Regions from separate parts of the Streptomyces sp. NPDC000878 genome, predicted to be linked through region 3. Evidence: riboswitches for the same ligand, from Rfam matches in the RefSeq annotation. Region 3 holds a riboswitch; each other region holds the start of a gene.
What was found. A riboswitch is a leader RNA that binds a small molecule or an ion and turns the genes downstream of it on or off. The one in region 3 is predicted to bind cobalamin.

Region 1 (4,617 bases), on a different contig from region 3:
AGTACGACAACAGCGGCACGCTGCCGGGTGACCAGAATCTCTTCAACGGGACGTCGGCCCAGCTCAAGCGGTTCGCGAAGGGGGCGTGAGGCGGGGCCCCACACCAGGTCATCCTCCATCTCCCGTCAGTTCATCTTCCGTTCATCCAGATTGCTTACGGTCCACCAGCCACTGACGTCCCGAAGAAATCTGGGTAATGGGTACATGGAAAGCTTCTCGCTGATCCTCGCGATCGTGGTCGTCACCGCGCTCGCGTTCGATTTCACGAACGGTTTCCACGACACCGCCAACGCGATGGCCACCACCATCTCGACCGGCGCACTGAAGCCCAAGGTCGCGGTGGCCATGTCGGCCGTCCTCAACCTCGTGGGCGCCTTCCTCTCCGTGGAGGTCGCCAACACGATTTCCAAGGGCCTTGTCGACGAGAGCGGTATCCGCCCAGAGGTGATCTTCGCCGCGCTGGTCGGCGCGATCCTCTGGAACCTGCTGACCTGGCTGGTCGGGCTTCCCTCCAGTTCCTCGCACGCCCTGATGGGCGGCCTGATCGGCGCGACCATCGCCTCGGCCGGCACGGGCGCCGTCCACGGCGACGTCCTGGTGACGAAGGTGCTGATCCCGGCGATCGCCGCCCCGATCGTGGCGGGCATCGCCGCGATGCTGGCAACCCGACTGTCGTACCGGCTCAGCGCCAGGCAGGCCGAGGGCAAGGCGGCGGAGAAGGGCTTCCGGGCCGGCCAGATCGCCTCCGCGGGCCTGGTGTCGCTGGCCCACGGCACGAACGACGCGCAGAAGACGATGGGCATCATCACCCTCGCCCTGGTCGCCGGTGGCGCCGTCGCCCCCGACTCCGACCCGCCGGTCTGGGTCATCCTCTCCGCGGGCCTGGCCATCGCGCTCGGCACGTACCTCGGCGGCTGGCGCATCATCCGCACGATGGGCAAGGGCCTGACCGACCTCCAGCCGCAGCAGGGCTTCGCCGCCCAGACCAGCGCGGCGACGGTCATCCTGGCCTCCTCCCACCTCGGCTTCTCCCTCTCCACCACCCACTCGGTGTCGGGCTCGGTGATGGGCGCGGGCCTCGGCCGCAAGGGCGGCGTGGTCCGCTGGTCGACGGCGACCCGGATGTTCGTGGCGTGGGGGCTGACGCTGCCCGCGGCGGCGCTGGTCGGTGCGGTGGCCGAGTGGGTGACCGGGTTCGGCGACTGGGGCACGGCGCTGGTGGCCGTCTTCCTGATCGCTTCGAGCGCGGCGATCTGGGTCGTGTCGCGCCGCGAGGTGATCGACCACACGAACGTCAACGACGTCGAGGGCGAGGGTTCGGGCGAGGAACCCGCGGGCGTCGTCACGACGGCCATCGCCGCCGTGACCCCTCCCCCGGCGGGCACCGTGACCGACGACCTCACGGCCACCATCCCCTCCCCGGCCGAGGTCACGGCGAAGCCGTCGGCGACGGCCCTCTGAGGCCGGTTCCGCGTCCGGTTCTACGTCCCGGTTCTGCGTCCGGTTCCGCGTCCGTGTCCAAGTCCTAGTCCGAGCAAGGAAGAAGCAACATGAAGATCGACTGGGCGGCCCTCGGCTCCGTCTTCGGCGTCAGCCTCGTCATCACCGTGGCCATGGTGGGCGTCTTCACCCTGGGCATCGTCGGACTCTCGCGCCACGAAAGGGCGGTGGCGCAGGGCGGGTCGGCGGCGCCGGCGGTCGCGGGAGCGTACGCGTGCTTCGCCGCCTGCGCGGCCGTGGTGGCGTACGGGATCTATCTGATCGTGGCCTGAGGGTCCGAAGAGCCCGGCGGACGCCCCGCCGAGGGCACCTCTTCAGGCCCGCGATCCGGTCGCGGTGCGGTTGCGGTGTGGGGCTCAGCACAGTCCTCCTTTCCAGGTCAACGGCAAGTTGACGGGTGTTCCGGGCCCGTGGTGGACTGCCGGAGCCATGTACGGCGGCAGAAGAGGAAGCCGGTGCGAATCCGGCGCGGTCCCGCCACTGTCACCGGGGTAGGTAACCCCGGGAGCCAGGAACTCTCGCCGCCGGTCTCGTCGAACCAGGGCGTGGACACCCTGAGTGAGGACATATCGCCATGCTCGGCTGCCGTTCGCGTTCGAGGTCCATGACCGGGGTTTCTCCCGCCACTTCGGCCGGCTGAGCCGATGCGTGCCGATCGCGTCTTCGCGTACGGCGCCACCGCCGGACTCCTCGGTGATCTGGTCCTGGGCGACCCTCGCCGCGGGCATCCGGTCGCCGCGTTCGGCCGGGCCGCCGGCGCCGTCGAACGGGTGCTGTGGCGGGACCACCGGGGGTGGGGCGCGCTGCACACCGCCGTATGTGTGGGAGGCGCCGTCGCGCTCGCCGCCGCGGCCGGTTCCCTCGTACGTCCGTCCCGTACCGCTTCCGTCGCACTCACCGCCGCCGCCACCTGGGCCGTGGTCGGGGGGACTTCGCTCGCTCGTGAGGCCCGTGGCATCGGGTGGGCCCTGGAGGCCGGCGATGTCGAGGCCGCGCGGGAGCGGTTGCCCCACCTCTGCGGACGGGATCCGCAGGCCCTCGACTCCGACGGGATCGCCCGGGCCGTCGTCGAGTCCGTCGCCGAGAACACCTCCGACGCCGTTGTGGGCGCGCTGGTCTGGGGCGCTGTGGGTGGGGTGCCCGGGCTGGTCGGGTTCCGGGCCGTCAACACCCTTGATGCCATGGTCGGGCACAAGTCGTCGCGGTATCGGCGGTACGGGTGGGCCTCCGCCCGGCTCGACGACCTCGCCGGGTGGCCGGGGGCACGGCTGACCGCCGTACTCGCCGCTGTCGCCGGTGGTGATCCGCGCGGGGCTCTCCGGGCCTGGCGTGCCGATGCCGGGCGCCATCCCAGTCCCAACGCCGGGCCCGTCGAGGCCTCTTTCGCGGGGGCGTTGGGGGTCCGGCTCGGCGGGACGCTGTCCTACGCGGGGCGGGTCGAGCATCGGCCCGTGCTCAACGGGGAGTACGGGCGTGCCGTCGGCGTCCAGGACGTCGAACGGGCCGTACGGCTGTCCCGGCGGGTCACCTGGCTGGCCCTCGGGGTCAGTGTCGCCGGACGGCTCGTCGCGAAGAAGGGGCGTACCTCATGAGTGGCGGGGCCCTCGGTGGTGGGCTGCTTGTCGCCGGGACCACCTCCGATGCCGGCAAGAGCGTCGTCACGGCCGGGATCTGCCGGTGGCTCGTGCGGCAGGGCGTCAAGGTCGCGCCGTTCAAGGCGCAGAACATGTCCCTCAACTCCTTCGTCACGCGTGAAGGTGCCGAGATCGGGCGTGCTCAGGCCATGCAGGCGCAGGCGTGCCGCATCGAGCCGACGGCGCTCATGAATCCCGTACTGCTGAAGCCCGGGAGCGACCAGAGCAGTCAGGTCGTGCTCATGGGGAAGCCCGTGGGTGAGATGAGTGCGCGTGGGTATCACGGGGGGCGGCAACAGCGACTTCTCGGGACCGTTCTCGACTGTCTCGCCGAACTGCGGGGCACGTATGACGCGGTGATCTGTGAGGGGGCCGGGAGCCCGGCTGAGATCAATCTGCGGCGGACCGACATCGTCAACATGGGGATCGCGCGCAATGCCCGGCTCCCCGTGCTGGTCGTCGGCGACATCGACCGTGGCGGTGTCTTCGCCTCCTTCTTCGGGACGGTCGCTCTGCTGTCCCGCGAGGACCAGTCGCTCGTCGCCGGGTTCCTCGTCAACAAGTTCCGTGGCGATGTCACGCTCCTGGAGCCCGGGCTCGACATGCTGCTCGGGCTCACCGGGCGGCCGACGTACGGCGTGCTGCCCTTCCGGCACGGGCTCGGCATCGACGAGGAGGACGGGCTGCGGGTGTCCCTGCGGGGGACCGTGCGGGAGTCCAACGTCTCCCCGCCCGTCGGGGAGGACGTCCTGCGGGTCGCCGTCTGTGCGATCCCGCTGATGTCCAACTTCACCGACGTCGACGCGCTCGCCGCCGAACCGGGCGTCGTCGTACGGTTCGTGGACCGGCCGGAGGAACTGGCCGACGCCGATCTCGTCGTCGTACCGGGGACCCGGGGGACGGTTCGCGCGCTGGAGTGGCTGCGTCAGCGCGGGCTCGCGGACGCGCTGGTGCGCCGGGCCGCCGAGGGGCGGCCCGTGCTCGGCATCTGCGGTGGCTTCCAGATCCTCGGCGAGCGGATCGAGGACGACGTCGAGAGTCGCCAGGGTCTTGTAGAAGGCCTCGGAGTCCTTCCCGTACGGGTGCGGTTCGCCCGCGAGAAGACCCTCACGCGGCCCGTCGGTACCGCCCTCGGCGAGGACGTCGAGGGGTACGAGATCCATCACGGGGTCGCCGAAGTCGTAGGCGGCGAAGCCTTCTTGGACGGGTGCCGGGTCGGGAGCGTCTGGGGTACGCACTGGCACGGGTCGCTCGAATCCGACGGGTTCCGGCGGGCCTTCCTGCGCGAAGTGGCCGCCGCCGCGGGCCGCCGCTTCGTCCCCGCCCCCGACACCTCCTTCGCCGAGCTGCGCGAGGAACAGCTCGACCTGCTCGGCGATCTCATCGAACAGCACGCGGACACGGACGCGCTCTTGCGGCTCATCGAGTCGGGCGCGCCACAAGGACTGCCTTTCATTCCACCGGGAGCGCCCGCATGAGCACA
Region 2 (4,617 bases), on a different contig from region 3:
CGAACTCCTGGTACGGGTACTGGAGGTCGGAGGCGGCGTCGAAGCGAGCCTCGGCCTCGTCGACGCCGATGAGACGGTAACCCGCAGGTGAGGTGGCACTGTTCATGGCACGGGACGTCACAACGGGCCACTGACACTCACCCGGTCGGATCCGTCACCCGAGCCAGGGCCCACGGAGCCGTCCGCCGTCCGGGGGAGGACCGCAGGTGCTTCCTCCCCCGGACGGAGGGGCCTGGCGTCAGGACGGGGAGATCTCCTCACGGACCGTGCGGGCGGCGGCGACCAGGTGTTCCAGGGAGGCGCGGGTCTCGGGCCAGCCGCGGGTCTTCAGGCCACAGTCGGGGTTGACCCAGAGGCGCTCGGCGGGAATCGCCTCGAGGCCGGTACGGAGCAGTTCGGCGGCCTCCTCGGTGCTCGGGACGCGCGGGGAGTGGATGTCGTAGACGCCGGGACCGGCCTCGCGCGGATAGCCGTGGGCGGCGAGTTCGCGGGCCACCTGCATGTGGGAGCGGGCGGCTTCCAGGCTGATGACGTCGGCGTCGAGGTCGTCGATCGCCTGGACGATGTCGCCGAACTCGGCGTAGCACATGTGCGTGTGGATCTGGGTGTCCGGACGGACGCCGCCGGTGCTGAGCCGGAACGCCTCGGTGGCCCAGGCGAGGTAGGTGGGATGGTCGGAGGCCCGGAGCGGCAGTGTCTCGCGCAGGGCGGGCTCGTCCACCTGGATGACCGAAGTCCCGGCCGCCTCAAGGTCGTTGACCTCGTCGCGCAGGGCGAGGGCGACCTGGCGGGCGGTGTCGCCGAGCGGCTGGTCGTCCCGGACGAAGGACCAGGCCAGCATGGTCACCGGTCCGGTCAGCATGCCCTTGACCGGGCGCGAGGTGAGGGACTGGGCGTACGTCGTCCAGCGCACCGTCATCGGCTCGGGACGGGAGATGTCGCCGGCCAGGATCGGCGGGCGGACGTAACGGGTGCCGTAGGACTGCACCCAGCCGTGCTGCGTGGCGAGGTACCCCGTCAGCTGCTCGGCGAAGTACTGGACCATGTCGTTGCGTTCGGGCTCGCCGTGGACGAGGACGTCGAGGCCCGTCTTCTCCTGGAAGGTGATCACCTCGCCGATCTCCGTCCTGATTCGATCCTCGTACGCCGCCTTGTCGATGCGGCCCGTCCTCAAGTCGGCGCGGGCGGTGCGCAGTTCGGCGGTCTGCGGGAACGAGCCGATGGTGGTGGTCGGCAGCAACGGCAGGCGCAGGTGCGCGCGTTGGGCGGTGGCGCGTTCGCCGTAGGGCTGGGAGCGGCGGGCGTCGGCGTCCGTGACGGCGGCCGTGCGGGCTCGTACCGCGGGGTCGCGGGTGATGGGCGATGCGGCGCGTGCGGCCAGGTCGGCGCGGTTGGCGGCCAGTTGGGCGGTGATGGCGACGGTGCCCTGGGCGAGCCCCCTGGCGAGGGTGACGATCTCGGTCGTCTTCTGGCGGGCGAAGGCCAACCAGCGCAGGATCTGCGGCTCGATGTCGCGTTCGGCGGCGGTGTCGAGGGGGACATGGAGCAGGGAGCAGGAGGCCGACACGTCGACCCGGTCGGCCAGACCGAGGAGGGTGCCGAGGGTGGACAGCGACTTCTCCAGGTCGTTGACCCAGATGTTGCGGCCGTTGACGACCCCGGCGACCAGGCGCTTGCCGGGCAGGCCGCCCACGGCCGCGAGCGCGTCCAGGTTGGCGGCGGCGGAGTCGGTGAAGTCGAGTGCCAGTCCTTCCACAGGCGCCTTCGCGAGGACCGGCAGAGCGTCGCCGAGCCGGTCGAAGTACGAGGCGACCAGCAGTTTCGGCCGGTCGGTGAGGGCGCCGAGGTCGCGGTAGGCGCGGGCGGCGGCGTTCAGTTCGGCCGGGGTGCGGTCCTGGACGAGGGCGGGCTCGTCGAGCTGCGCCCACTCGGCGCCAGCCGCCCGCAGGTCGGCGAGGACCTCGGCGTACACGGGCAGCAGTCGGTCCAGGAGCGTCAGCGGGTCGAAGTCGGCGGCGACACCGGGCGCGGGCTTGGCCAGCAGCAGATAGGTGACGGGGCCCACGAGGACGGGGCGGGCGGCGAGGCCCAGTGCCAGGGCTTCGCCCAGTTCGGCGACCTGCTTGGCCGAGTCGGCCGTGAAGACCGTGCCCGGGCCCAACTCGGGGACCAGATAGTGGTAGTTGGTGTCGAACCACTTGGTCATCTCCAGCGGCGCCACGTCCTGCGTACCCCGCGCCATCGCGAAGTAGCCGTCCAGCGCGTCGGCGTCGACGGCGGCGCGGTGGCGTTCCGGGATCGCGCCGACCATGACGGAGGTGTCCAGGACGTGGTCGTAGTACGAGAAGTCACCGGTCGGGACCTCGTCGATGCCGGCGTCGGCGAGCCGGCGCCCGTTGGCGGCGCGCAGGTCGGTGGCGGTGGTGCGGAGGGCGTCGGCGCCGGTGCGGCCCTTCCAGTAGCCCTCGATGGCCTTCTTCAGTTCCCGGTTCGGGCCCTGACGGGGGTAGCCGTACACGGTGGACCGTGCTGCCGCGGCTGCGGACTTCGCTGTCACGGAAATCTCCTTCGCGAGATATCTCCCTGGGATCCCGGGACGGGACGAGGAGCGCGAAGGGAACGACACACCGGGCGGACGCACGACGGCCGTCCCACCGGATATGTACGCCGACCCGCCCACGAGGTCACCGGGATGTCCACGCACGAGTGCTTCGTACGCGGGCAACGGGCAGGTCTTCGGACTCGCGAGCACGCCCTCCGTTTCGGAGGACACCTACTGGCCGTCGCTTCCCAGACCCTGTTCACCGGATCCAGTGCGTATGACGGCGGTCGTTCTCGCTCACCGCTGCGGGGCAGTCCCGGATTCCCACCGGGTTCCCTCTTACGACGCATCCCGCCTGGCGGACGGGGCGAACCAGCTGCACGGGCCAGCCTACGGGGCAGTCCCCGAGCGGGGGAAGCCGGGGCGCGCCGCCACCCCCGATCCTCAGCCGGTGTGCACGCGAGGGCGGCGGGCCCGGTCGGGTTCCGCCTCGCGCAGGACCTCTCGGGTGACGGGGGCGACCTCGCCCTGGCCGAAGAGGAAGAAGCGGAGGAAGTTGGCGAAGGGGTTGCCCTCGGTCCACTCGAAGTACATGTGCGGGGTGCAGCCGGTCGAGTCGCGGACATGCAGGAGCAGCGCGGCCAGGGCGTTGGGGATGGAGGCGGACTCCAGGGTCAGGACGCGGTAGCGGTGGTGGAGCACCTCGCCGCGTACGGTCAGACCCGCCTCGAACTCGGAGGGGTCGGTGACCGTGACCTCGACGAAGACGAAGTCCTCCTGATCGGGCATGTCGTTGTCCTGCCGGATCTGCTCGATCTTGTCGCGGTACTCGGCGTTGTCGCGCTGGTCGGGCTCGTTCGCGATGAAGCGGATCTTGCGGCTGGCCATGTCCCGGATGAATCGTTCCGCCATGTCGTCCAGCGACACGCTCGTCACGCGCAGCTCGAAGGCGCGGGCCAGCCGGGAGAGCAGCGAGACCAGGATGATGCCCGCGATGAAGCAGGCGCCGATCTTCACACCGTCCGGGCGTTCGATGACGTTGACGACGGTGACGTAGAGGAACACCGCCGAGATGACGGCGAAGCCGATCGTCCAGTTGCGCTGGCCGGCCTTGCGGGCGGCGATGGTCACGGCGATCGCCGCCGAGCTGATGAGCACCAGCACGCCGGTGGCGTACGCGCCGCCCTGCGCGTCCACGTCCGCGTCGAAGATCCAGGTCACCAGGAAACCGATGAGCGTGAAGACGATCACCATGGGGCGCACGGCGCGGGCCCAGTGCGGGGCCATGCCGTAGCGGGGGAGATAGCGCGGCATCAGGTTGAGCAGGCCGGCCATCGCGGAGGCGCCCGCGAACCACAGGATCGCGATCGTCGACACGTCGTAGACCGTGCCGAAGGCGCTGCCCAGGTACTCGTGCGCGAGGAAGGCGAGCGCACGGCCGTTGGCCTGGCCGCCCGACTCGAACTCCTTCTCCGGGATCAGCAGGGTGGTGATGAAGCTGGTGGCGATCAGGAAGACGCTCATGATGACCGCGGCGGTGGTCAGCAGCTTCTTGGTGTCCCGGATACGGCCCTTGGGGCTCTCCTCGGTGTCGCTGTCGTCGCCCCTGACGTGCGGCATCACCGCGACACCGGTCTCGAAGCCGGAGAGGCCGAGCGCGAGCTTCGGGAAGACGATCAGCGCCACGCCGACCATGACGAAGACGTTGCCGTGTTCGGCGGTCAGGGCGGTGGACCAGTCGGTGATCACATGGCCCTCGGTGGCGACGTGCCACAGGCCGACGGCGACCACCACGACGTTCAGCCCGAGATAGACGGCGACCAGGGCCACCGCGACACCGATCGCCTCCAGGAAGCCCTTGAGGAAGACCGCGCCCAACAGGGCGACCAGGATCAGGGTGATCAGCACCTGCTTGTCGTGCAGCGCACTGGTCAGATGCGGGTTCTCGACCAGGTGGGTGGAGGCGTCGGCGGCCGAAAGGGTGATGGTGATCAGGAAGTCGGTGGCGGCGAAGCCCAGCAGGGTCAGGACGAACAGCTTGCCCTGCCAGAAGGAGAGCAGCCGTTCCAGCATGG
Region 3 (4,617 bases):
ACGGCGGAGGCGTCCTGCGGGGTGAGGGTGCCTTCCTGGACGGCGTTCACCATCTGCCAGTTGAGGAGTTTCATCGCGTCGAGCTTGGTGTGGGTCTGGGCGAGACGGCGCCGGACCCAGGGCAGGTCGACGACGCGGCGGCCGTCGGCGAGCTTGGTCTCCATCGCCCAGCGCTGTACGTCGTGCAGGGAGCGGATGGCCATCGTGCCGTGTGCGGCGAGGGTGACGCGTTCGTGGTTGAGCTGGTTGGTGATCAGCCGCCAGCCCTGGTTCTCCTCGCCGACGCGGTGGGCGACGGGGACGCGGACGTTCTCGTAGTAGCTGGCGGTGGTGTCGTGCGAGGCGAGGGTGCGGATGAGGGTGCAGGAGTAGCCGGGGTCGGTGGTCGGCATGAGGAGCATGGTGATGCCCTTGTGCGGCGGGGCGTCCGGGTCCGTGCGGACGGCGAGCCAGACCCAGTCGGCCGTGTCGCCGTTCGTCGTCCAGATCTTCTGGCCGTTCACCACGTACTCGTCGCCGTCCCGTACCGCGCGTGTCTTCAGGGCCGCCAGGTCGGTGCCCGCCTCCGGCTCGCTGTAGCCGATCGCGAAGTCGATCTCGCCGGCCAGGATCTTCGGCAGGAAGTACGTCTTCTGCTCGTCGCTGCCGTAGCGCATGATCGTCGGGCCGACGGTGTTGAGCGCCATGAGCGGCAGCGGTACGCCCGCCTGGGCGGCCTCGTCGAAGAAGATGAACTGTTCCATCGGGGTCAGCCCGCGCCCCCCGTACTCCTGCGGCCAGCCGACGCCGAGCCAGCGGTCGGCGCCGAGGCGGCGGATGGTCTCGCGGTAGAAGCGTTTCTGGAGGGCCGGGTCGCCGAACCGCGAGTAGGCGCGGTCCGGCACCAACTCGGCGAAGTAGGCGCGCAGTTCGGTACGCAGTCGCTGCTGCTCGGGCGTGTATTCGAGATGCACGGCGCCTCCTGCTGGCTCCCCTGGGCCGGACCTGTCGGCGCACACGGTAGAACGTGTTCCAGAAATTGGGAATGGCGGTGCGCCCATGGGTACGCGCAAGGGTGCGTACATGCCTGAGGGGGTCCCGGACGTCCGGGACCCCCTCAGGCTGGAGCTGCGAACTGCTCAGTGCGCCACAGGAGTTGCCTGCGGTTCGGCGCCGCTCGCGCCGACGGCCGCAGCCGCCCTCGGCACCAGCAGCCGTTCCGCCAGCAGGCCGAAGACCAGGCCGAACGCGGTCCACATGGTCGTCTGGATGGCGAGGGTGGCCACGCGGTACTGCCACAGCAGGCTCGCGGAGAAGCCCTCCGGGACCTCGTTGGTGAACGACGGCAGGAACGCGTACGCGAGTCCGACTGCCAGGACGAAGAAGCCGCCCGCGGCGAGGGTCGCGTTCCAGTTGCCGAGGCTCGGTGCGAGGCGCTTGCCCAGGATCACCGCGCCGACGGCCAGCAGCACGCTCAGCGCGACCATCAGGAAGAACAGCGCGGTGCGCTGGTTGAGGGTGGTCTCGTCACCCACGGCGGGCGGGTTGGCGGGGTACTTGAGGAACGGCACGACGTACACGGCGAACAGCCCGGCCCCCGCGAGGAGCAGCGCCGTCGCGCGCGGCCCGAAGCGGCCGATCCGGCCGAGCGCGAAGCAGTACGCGAGGGCGGCGATGCCGCCGAACGCGACGCCGTAGACGAGGACACCGGTGCCCAGGCCCACGGTGGACTGCAGCGCGCGGGAGACGAGTTCCTCGCCGCCGTGCTCGTGCGCGGCGTGCGCCTCCTCGAAGGCGATGGCGTCGTCGACGAGCGGCTCGGCCAGGAGGTAGGCGACGACCCAGGCGAGCGCACCCGCGACAAGGCCCGCGAGCATGCCGCGGACCAGGAGGTTTCTGACAGTTGTGGAGTTCATGGGCTCGTACGTTTCCCTGTCGTCGTCAGTGGCAGGGGAAGCCGAGCAGGTGACGGGCGTCGTGCACCCATTCGTGCACGCCCTCGCCGGAGACCAGGGAGGTGGCGCCCTGTTCGGCGCCGACGAAGTAGAGCAGCACCAGCATCAGCACGCCGAAGAAGACCGCCCAGGGGGCGATCGCCCCGATCGGCAGCTTCGCGGGTACGGCGGTGGGAGCAGCGGTCGGCTGAACGGCGGACTGTGCCATGAGCAGGACCTCCTGGGGGAACTCGCGTCCCGTATCGGTGGTGCGGAGGACGACAGTCACGGGTCTGACTTGCCCCCGGGCCGCACCGGGGAGGGTGCGTACGGGGCTTACAGTGGCGCGACCGTGCCGGATTCCCACCGGCTTCCGTCGAACCGTCGTCAATATCGACGAGAACGTACCGCGAAGCGGGGGCGCGGCCAAGGGCGCATGGGACGGCGTACGGCGCACCGGGGCGCCGCACGCTGCCTCAAGTTCCGTACATGACAACGACATTGGGGCAGGAATGAGCAGCGCGGGGGCCACCGGATGACGAGCCGAGTGATGTTGATCTCACCGGCGATCAGCGCGGCCCTGCGGGAGGCCCGCTTCGACGACGACTGTCCCCTGGACGAGTCGGGCCTGCGGCTCGCCCGGGCGGCGGCAGGGACGCTCCCGCCGGTCTCCCGGGTCTGGGTCTCCCCCACCGCACGCTGCCGGGAGACGGCTCAGGCACTGGGCCTCGACGCCGGGTCCGCGCCCGGCCCGGCCGGGCCGGCCGGCCTGGACGCGGGCCGCTGGCGCGGCACGACCCTCACCGAGGTGACGGAGAAGGAACCGGAGGCGCTGGCCCAGTGGCTGACGGACCCTCAGTCGGCCCCGCACGGCGGCGAGTCGGTGCGCGCGCTGTGCGACCGGGTCGCGCGCTGGCTGGACGACACGGCGGCCCAGGTCACGGGCCGCTCCGTCGCGGTCGTCGAGCCGGAGGTCGTGCGGGCGGTGACGGTACGGGTGCTGGGGGCGCCCGAGTCGGCGTTCTGGCGGATCGACGTTCCGCCGTTGACGGCAACGGAGTTGAGCGGTCGGGCGGGGCGCTGGAACGTACGGGTGGGGTCGCGGCTGGGGGCACCGCACGGGGAGCACGAGGAGTAGGCAGTACAAGGAGTAGGGAGCATGAGGAGTAGGGGGTACGAGGAGTAGGGAGCGCGTGGGACGCGGGCCCTCTCAGCCGCCACCGTCGCGCACGGAGCCCGGCGTCCCCATCGTCCGTATGAAGTCCTCGCACGCCTGTGCGCACTCCCGGCATGCCTTCGCCGCGTCCTCCGCGCCGAGGTGGTCGTCGAGGATCTGGGCGGTCTCCAGGCAGACCGTGCGGCACCAGTCCAGTTGGAGGCGGAGGGCGGCCTCGTCCTGGGGTGTCTGTTCGGAGAGCAGTCGGCAGGTCGCGTCGCAGACTTCCGCGCACAGGATGCCCTTCCGGCGTGCGACGGCGTCGTCGGCGGACCCGTCCGGGTCGACGAAGCTCGCGCGCCGTGCGGTCGCCCGTGCGCACTCGGTGCACGCCTGGGCGCAGACGAACCGGTCCTCCAGGAACCGGAAGAGTTCCTGTTGCGAAGGCGTAGTCGTAGTCGTAGAGGTCACCCCGATCGGGTTGCCGCAGCGGGCCCCGTCAAACCCGGCCGCCCCTTTCCGGGTCAGCTGTCGTAGTCGACGGTCAGGGTCTCCGAGACGGGGAACGACTGGCAGGTCAGGACGTAGCCCGCGTCGACCTCGGCGGGTTCGAGGGCGTAGTTGCGGCGCATGTCCGCCTCGCCCGAGGTGACCAGGGCCCGGCAGGTGCCGCAGACGCCGCCCTTGCAGGCGAACGGCAGGTCGGGGCGGGTGCGCGCGGCCCCGTCCAGAACGGTCGTCTCCCGGGAGAGCGCGGTCGTGGTGGAGCGGCCGTCGAGGGTGATCGTGACCCGGCTCACCGGGCCGTCGGCCACCGCGTCCGTGTGCTGGACCTCGTGGAACGGCTGGTCGTCGGCGTAGAAGAGTTCCTGGTGGACGCGGCCCGCGGGCACGCCCAGCCCGGCCAGCAGCTGCTGGGCGTCGCGGACCATGCCGTGCGGTCCGCACAGCCACCAGTGGTCGGTGCCGGGGACGTCGACGAGACCGGCGAGCAGCGCGGCGAGCCGTTCGGCGTCCAGGCGGCCGGAGAGCAGCTCGGCCTCACGCGGCTCGCGGGACAGTACGTGGCCCAGCTGGAAGCGCGTACGGTACAGGTCCTTCAGGTCCGCCAGTTCGTCGGCGAACATCACGGTGTCCGTACGCCGGTTGCCGTACAGGAGGGTCACCTGGGAGCGGTCGTCGGCGGCCAGGACCGACTCGGCGATCGACATCATCGGGGTGATGCCGGAGCCCGCCGCGATCAGGACATGGCGGCCGGGTGCGGTCAGGTCGGGGGTGAAGGCGCCGGTCGGGGTCATCACGTCGAGGACGTCACCCGGGCGCACCTCGTCGACCAGCCAGGACGAGAACAGGCCGCCGGGCACCACCCGTACGCCGATGCGCGGCTGTTCGCCGGCCGGGGCACAGATCGAGTACGACCGCCGCTCCTCACGCCCCTCGAACTCCCGGCGCAGGGTGAGGGACTGCCCGGGCGCGAAGGCGTACTCGGCGGCCAGGCCGTCCGGCACCTCGAAGCCGACGGTGACGGCGTCCGCGCACAGGCGTCGT
Region 4 (4,617 bases), on a different contig from region 3:
GGCAGGCCTCGCAGGACTCGGGGTTCTCAAGGGAGCAGGCGACGGCGTCTTCGTCAGCTGTGGCCTGCACGGGGATCGGGGCCTGCGCCTGGGCGGCGCGGGCGATGCGCGTCGCGGGGCGCGAGCGCAGGTAGTACGTCGTCTTCAGGCCCGACTTCCAGGCGTACGCGTACATCGAGGAGAGCTTGCCGATGGTCGGCGTCTCCAGGAACAGGTTCAGGGACTGGGCCTGGTCCAGGAACGGGGTCCGGGCGGCGGCCATGTCGATGAGCCCGCGCTGCGGGATCTCCCACGCCGTGCGGTACAGGGCGCGTACGTCGGCCGGGATCCAGGCGAACTCCTGCACCGAGCCGTTGGACTCGCGCAGCGCCTCACGGGTGCGGGCGTCCCAGACTCCGAGGTCCTTCAGCTCCTGCACCAGGTAGGAGTTGACCTGGAGGAACTCGCCGGACAGCGTCTCGCGCTTGAACAGGTTGGACACCTGCGGCTCGATGCACTCGTACACACCGGCGATCGAGGCGATGGTTGCGGTGGGCGCGATCGCCAGGAGCAGGGAGTTGCGCATCCCGGTCGCGGCGATACGTTCCCGCAGTGCCGCCCAGCGCTCGGGCCAGTTCAGCTCGACGTCGTAGTGGTCGGGGTGGAGCACACCACGGGCCGTACGGGTCTTCTCCCAGGCCGGCAGCGGGCCGTTGCGCTCGGCGAGGGCGGCGGAGGCCTCGTACGCGGCGAGCATGACGCGCTCGGCGACCCGCGTGGAGAGGGCCTTGGCCTCGGGCGAGTCGAAGGGGACGCGCAGCTTGAAGAAGACGTCCTGGAGGCCCATCGCGCCGAGCCCGACGGGACGCCACCGCGCGTTCGACCGGCCGGCCTGCTCGGTCGGGTAGAAGTTGATGTCGACGACCCGGTCGAGGAAGGTGACGGCGGTGCGGACCGTCTCGTCCAGCCGCTCCCAGTCGATGTCCCCGTCGACCACGAACGCGCCGAGGTTGACCGAGCCCAGGTTGCAGACCGCCGTCTCCCCGTCGTCCGTGACCTCCAGGATCTCGGTGCACAGGTTCGAGGAGTGGACGACGTTGCCCGGCTCGGCCGTCTGGTTGGCGGTGCGGTTGGCCGCGTCCTTGAAGGTCATCCAGCCGTTGCCGGTCTGCGCGAGGGTACGCATCATGCGGCCGTACAGATCACGGGCCGGGATGGTCTTGCGGGCGAGCCCGGAGGCCTCGGCCTTGCGGTAGGCGGCGTCGAACTCGTCGCCCCACAGGTCGACCAGTTCGGGCACGTCGGCGGGGGAGAAGAGCGACCAGAGCGCGTCCGTGTTCACCCGGCGCATGAACTCGTCGGGGATCCAGTGCGCGAGGTTCAGGTTGTGCGTACGGCGGGCGTCCTCACCCGTGTTGTCGCGCAGCTCCAGGAACTCCTCGATGTCGGAGTGCCAGGTCTCCAGGTAGACCGCGGCGGCACCCTTGCGCCGGCCGCCCTGGTTCACGGCGGCGACGGAGGCGTCCAGCGTCTTCAGGAACGGCACGATGCCGTTGGAGTGCCCGTTGGTGCCCCGGATGAGGGACCCGCGCGAGCGAATCCGGCTGTACGACAGCCCGATGCCACCGGCGTGCTTCGAGAGGCGGGCGACCTGGTGGTAGCGGTCGTAGATGGAGTCCAGCTCGTCGACCGGGGAGTCGAGGAGGTAGCAGGACGACATCTGGGGGTGCCGGGTACCGGAGTTGAAGAGGGTGGGGGAGGAGGGGAGGTAGTCGAGGCGGCTCATCAGCCGGTAGAGCGCGGCGACTTCCTCGAACGCACGGACGCCCGTCTTTGAATCAAGCGCAGTGTCCTCCGCCAGTCCGCTCGCGACGCGCAGCATGAAGTGCTGGGGCGTCTCGATGACCCGGCGCGTGATCGGGTGGCGCAGGAGGTACCGGCTGTGGAGCGTACGCAGCCCGAAGTACCCGAACCGATCGTCCCCGTCGACGTCGATCAGGGTGTTCAGCCGGTCCGTGTGCAGCCGTACGAACTCGGCGGTGCGGTCGGCGATCAGGCCCTCCCGGTGCCCGACCGCGACCGACTCCGAGAAGGTCGTGACGCCCTGCGAGGCGGCCTCGGCGGCGATGCTGACGGTCAGCAGCCGGGCGGCGAGGCGGGAGTAGGCGGGGTCCTCGGAGATGAGGCCGGCCGCCGCCTCGGTGGCCAGCTCGCGCAGTTCCGACTCGTCGGCCCGCGAGGACCGGCCGCGCAACGCGGCGGCGGCGACCCGGCCGGGGTCGGCGTCGGGGAGGTCGGCGGTCAGCTCGGTCAGGGTCCGCAGCAGCGCGGTTCCGGGACCGTCCGTCTCGACTCGGGCCACTGGGGTCGCTGAAGCCGGTTCGGCTGGCGCGATGGTCACGTGGGGGCTCTCCCTCGCTCGGCACGGGGCCTGGCGGAGGGCAGCGGGGCACACGGACGCCTTACGGGTACGCGCGCGTCCACCGGCCCACTCCACGAGGCCCGGACGTCAGGCGCCCGGACCGGTCGGCCGGGCACACCGTCGGCAGGTCCTCGGACTGGACACGCGCACAGCCGCAAGAGGGCACGAATGCACGCGTGTACACCGTTGCGGGACAGTTCCGGATTCGCACCGGATTCCCCTGCGGCGACAGCGAGCATGAGCATACATCTTGTGCCGGGCCCTGGAAGCACCCCCACATGTTGTGTCGTGTCGGCTTCGGAGGGTTGAGGGACCGGTGCTGTCAGAGCGTCAGCTCGTAGGCGAGCAGGCTCAGGTCGAGGTCGGGAATCGGCTTCCAGTCGCGCTCCGGGGCGCGTACGAAGCCCAGGCGCCCGTAGATCCGGTGCGCGGCGCGCATGGTGCTCTGGGTCGACAGGACGACGCGCACGCACCCCTCGACGGCCCGTGCGCGCTCGACGCAGGCCCGCACGAGCGCCTCCCCGGCACCCCGGCCGCGTGCTTCCCCCGCGACCGCCAGCATCCGTATCTCGGCCTCGCCCTCGCGCGCGATGTCGGACATGGGTCCGCCGGCCGGCACGAAGGTCACGCCGCCGAGCAGCCGCCCGTCGGCGACCGCCACCAGCACCTCGGCAGCGGCGGCACGCTTCCCGACGTCCCGCAGCTCGACGAGATACCCGTCACTCTCCCCGAAGTCGAGCAGCCCGTCCCCGAGATAGGCCTGCGCGGTGATCTCCCCGAGCACCTCGTACTCCTCGGGAAGGGCCTCCCTGATCAAGATGTCCATGAGTGGAGTGTGCCGGAGGGGTACGACAACGGGCCGCCGGATTCTGACCGGCGGCCCGCCGTCGCGCCCCGTCGCATGGGCGGTTCCGGTGAAGTCGCGTGCGCTGTCGCGCCCCTTAAGGGGCGCGGGGAACTGCGCGACAAGCCCCCACCGGCCCGCGGCAAACGAACTACGCACCCGGCGGAGCCGTCAGTGCACGGCCCCCGCAGTAGCCGGCGGCAACTCCACCACCACCCCCGGATCACCCGCATCCGCCGTGTAGTCCGACGCCTTCGTCTCGTCCAAGCCCTCCGGCGCCTTCAGCGCCTTCAACACGAACGTCAGCACCACCGTCACGACCACGTTCAGCACGAACGCCGTCAGCCCGATGTACCCGATCTCCCCGATCCCCGGAATCTCCTTCGAACTACCCCCGAAGTGCTTCTGCGTCGGAGAAGCGACCCCGTACGCCGCCAGCGTGCCGTACAGCATGCCGACCGCCCAGCCGGCCAGCAGGGCCCAGCGGTGCATCCAGCGGGTGAACAGGCCGCCGACCAGGGCCGGGAACGTCTGCAGGATCCAGATGCCGCCCAGCAGCTGGAAGTTGATCGCGACCGTCTTGTCCATGGTCAGGACGAAGACCAGCGCGCCCACCTTCACCACCAGCGAGACCAGCTTGGAGACCTTCGTCTCCTGCTCCGGTGTCGCGTCGGGCTTGAGGAAGTCCTTGTAGATGTTCCGGGTGAACAGGTTCGCCGCCGCGATGGACATGATGGCCGCCGGGACGAGCGCCCCGATGCCGATCGCCGCGAAGGCCACGCCCGCGAACCAGGCCGGGAACATGTTCTCGAACAGCTGCGGGATCGCCAACTGCCCGTTGGTGACCTTGATTCCGGCCGCGATCGCCATGAAGCCCAACAGCCCGAGCAGGCCCAGCATCAGCGAATACAGGGGCAGGATCGTGGAGTTGCGGCGGATCACGTCACGGCTGCGGCTGGACAGCACCGCCGTCACGCTGTGCGGGTACATGAACAGCGCGAGCGCCGAGCCGAGCGCCAGCGTGGCGTACGTCCACTGCGAGGCCTCGCCGGGAGCGAGCGCGCCGCGTGGGTTGCCGGTCGCCGGGTTGGTCTGGGAGAAGGCGTCGCCCGCGGCCTTGAAGATCTCGTCGAAGCCGCCCAGCTTGATCGGGATGTAGATGATCGCGACCCCGATGACGAGGTAGATCAGCGCGTCCTTCACGAACGCGATCAGCGCGGGCGCCCGCAGCCCCGACGAGTACGTGTACGCGGCCAGCACACCGAAGGCGATCAGCAGCGGCAGGTCCTTGACGAACCAGTTGGTGTCCTCGCCACCGCCGACGCCCATCACGTCCAGTACGGCCTGGATGCCGACCAGCTGGAGCGCGATG

Region 1: it holds a riboswitch for cobalamin, as region 3 does, so the genes downstream of both, ACWDR4_RS31975 (cobalamin biosynthesis protein) here and ACWDR4_RS32230 (CbtB domain-containing protein) in region 3, are expected to answer to the same signal.
Region 2: it holds a riboswitch for cobalamin, as region 3 does, so the genes downstream of both, metE (5-methyltetrahydropteroyltriglutamate--homocysteine S-methyltransferase) here and ACWDR4_RS32230 (CbtB domain-containing protein) in region 3, are expected to answer to the same signal.
Region 4: it holds a riboswitch for cobalamin, as region 3 does, so the genes downstream of both, ACWDR4_RS10655 (ribonucleoside-diphosphate reductase subunit alpha) here and ACWDR4_RS32230 (CbtB domain-containing protein) in region 3, are expected to answer to the same signal.

Annotation. Positions count from the first base shown of each region.
Region 1 is NZ_JBSFMT010000045.1:81,486-86,102, reverse strand. It holds gene ACWDR4_RS31990 (lysozyme) at 1-89, shown strand, start outside; gene ACWDR4_RS31985 (anion permease) at 205-1,461, shown strand; gene ACWDR4_RS31980 (hypothetical protein) at 1,551-1,772, shown strand; cobalamin riboswitch at 1,898-2,037, shown strand; gene ACWDR4_RS31975 (cobalamin biosynthesis protein) at 2,145-3,092, shown strand; gene ACWDR4_RS31970 (cobyric acid synthase) at 3,089-4,612, shown strand; gene cobN (cobaltochelatase subunit CobN) at 4,609-4,617, shown strand, end outside.
Region 2 is NZ_JBSFMT010000003.1:81,905-86,521, forward strand. It holds gene ACWDR4_RS03975 (hypothetical protein) at 1-106, opposite strand, end outside; gene metE (5-methyltetrahydropteroyltriglutamate--homocysteine S-methyltransferase) at 239-2,557, opposite strand; cobalamin riboswitch at 2,711-2,934, opposite strand; gene ACWDR4_RS03985 (APC family permease) at 2,987-4,617, opposite strand, start outside.
Region 3 is NZ_JBSFMT010000046.1:53,299-57,915, forward strand. It holds gene ACWDR4_RS32220 (acyl-CoA dehydrogenase family protein) at 1-953, opposite strand, end outside; gene ACWDR4_RS32225 (CbtA family protein) at 1,119-1,895, opposite strand; gene ACWDR4_RS32230 (CbtB domain-containing protein) at 1,921-2,142, opposite strand; cobalamin riboswitch at 2,181-2,313, opposite strand; gene ACWDR4_RS32235 (histidine phosphatase family protein) at 2,449-3,051, shown strand; gene ACWDR4_RS32240 (ferredoxin) at 3,124-3,540, opposite strand; gene paaE (1,2-phenylacetyl-CoA epoxidase subunit PaaE) at 3,594-4,617, opposite strand, start outside.
Region 4 is NZ_JBSFMT010000008.1:183,534-188,150, reverse strand. It holds gene ACWDR4_RS10655 (ribonucleoside-diphosphate reductase subunit alpha) at 1-2,380, opposite strand, end outside; cobalamin riboswitch at 2,507-2,646, opposite strand; gene ACWDR4_RS10650 (GNAT family N-acetyltransferase) at 2,724-3,227, opposite strand; gene mctP (monocarboxylate uptake permease MctP) at 3,417-4,617, opposite strand, start outside.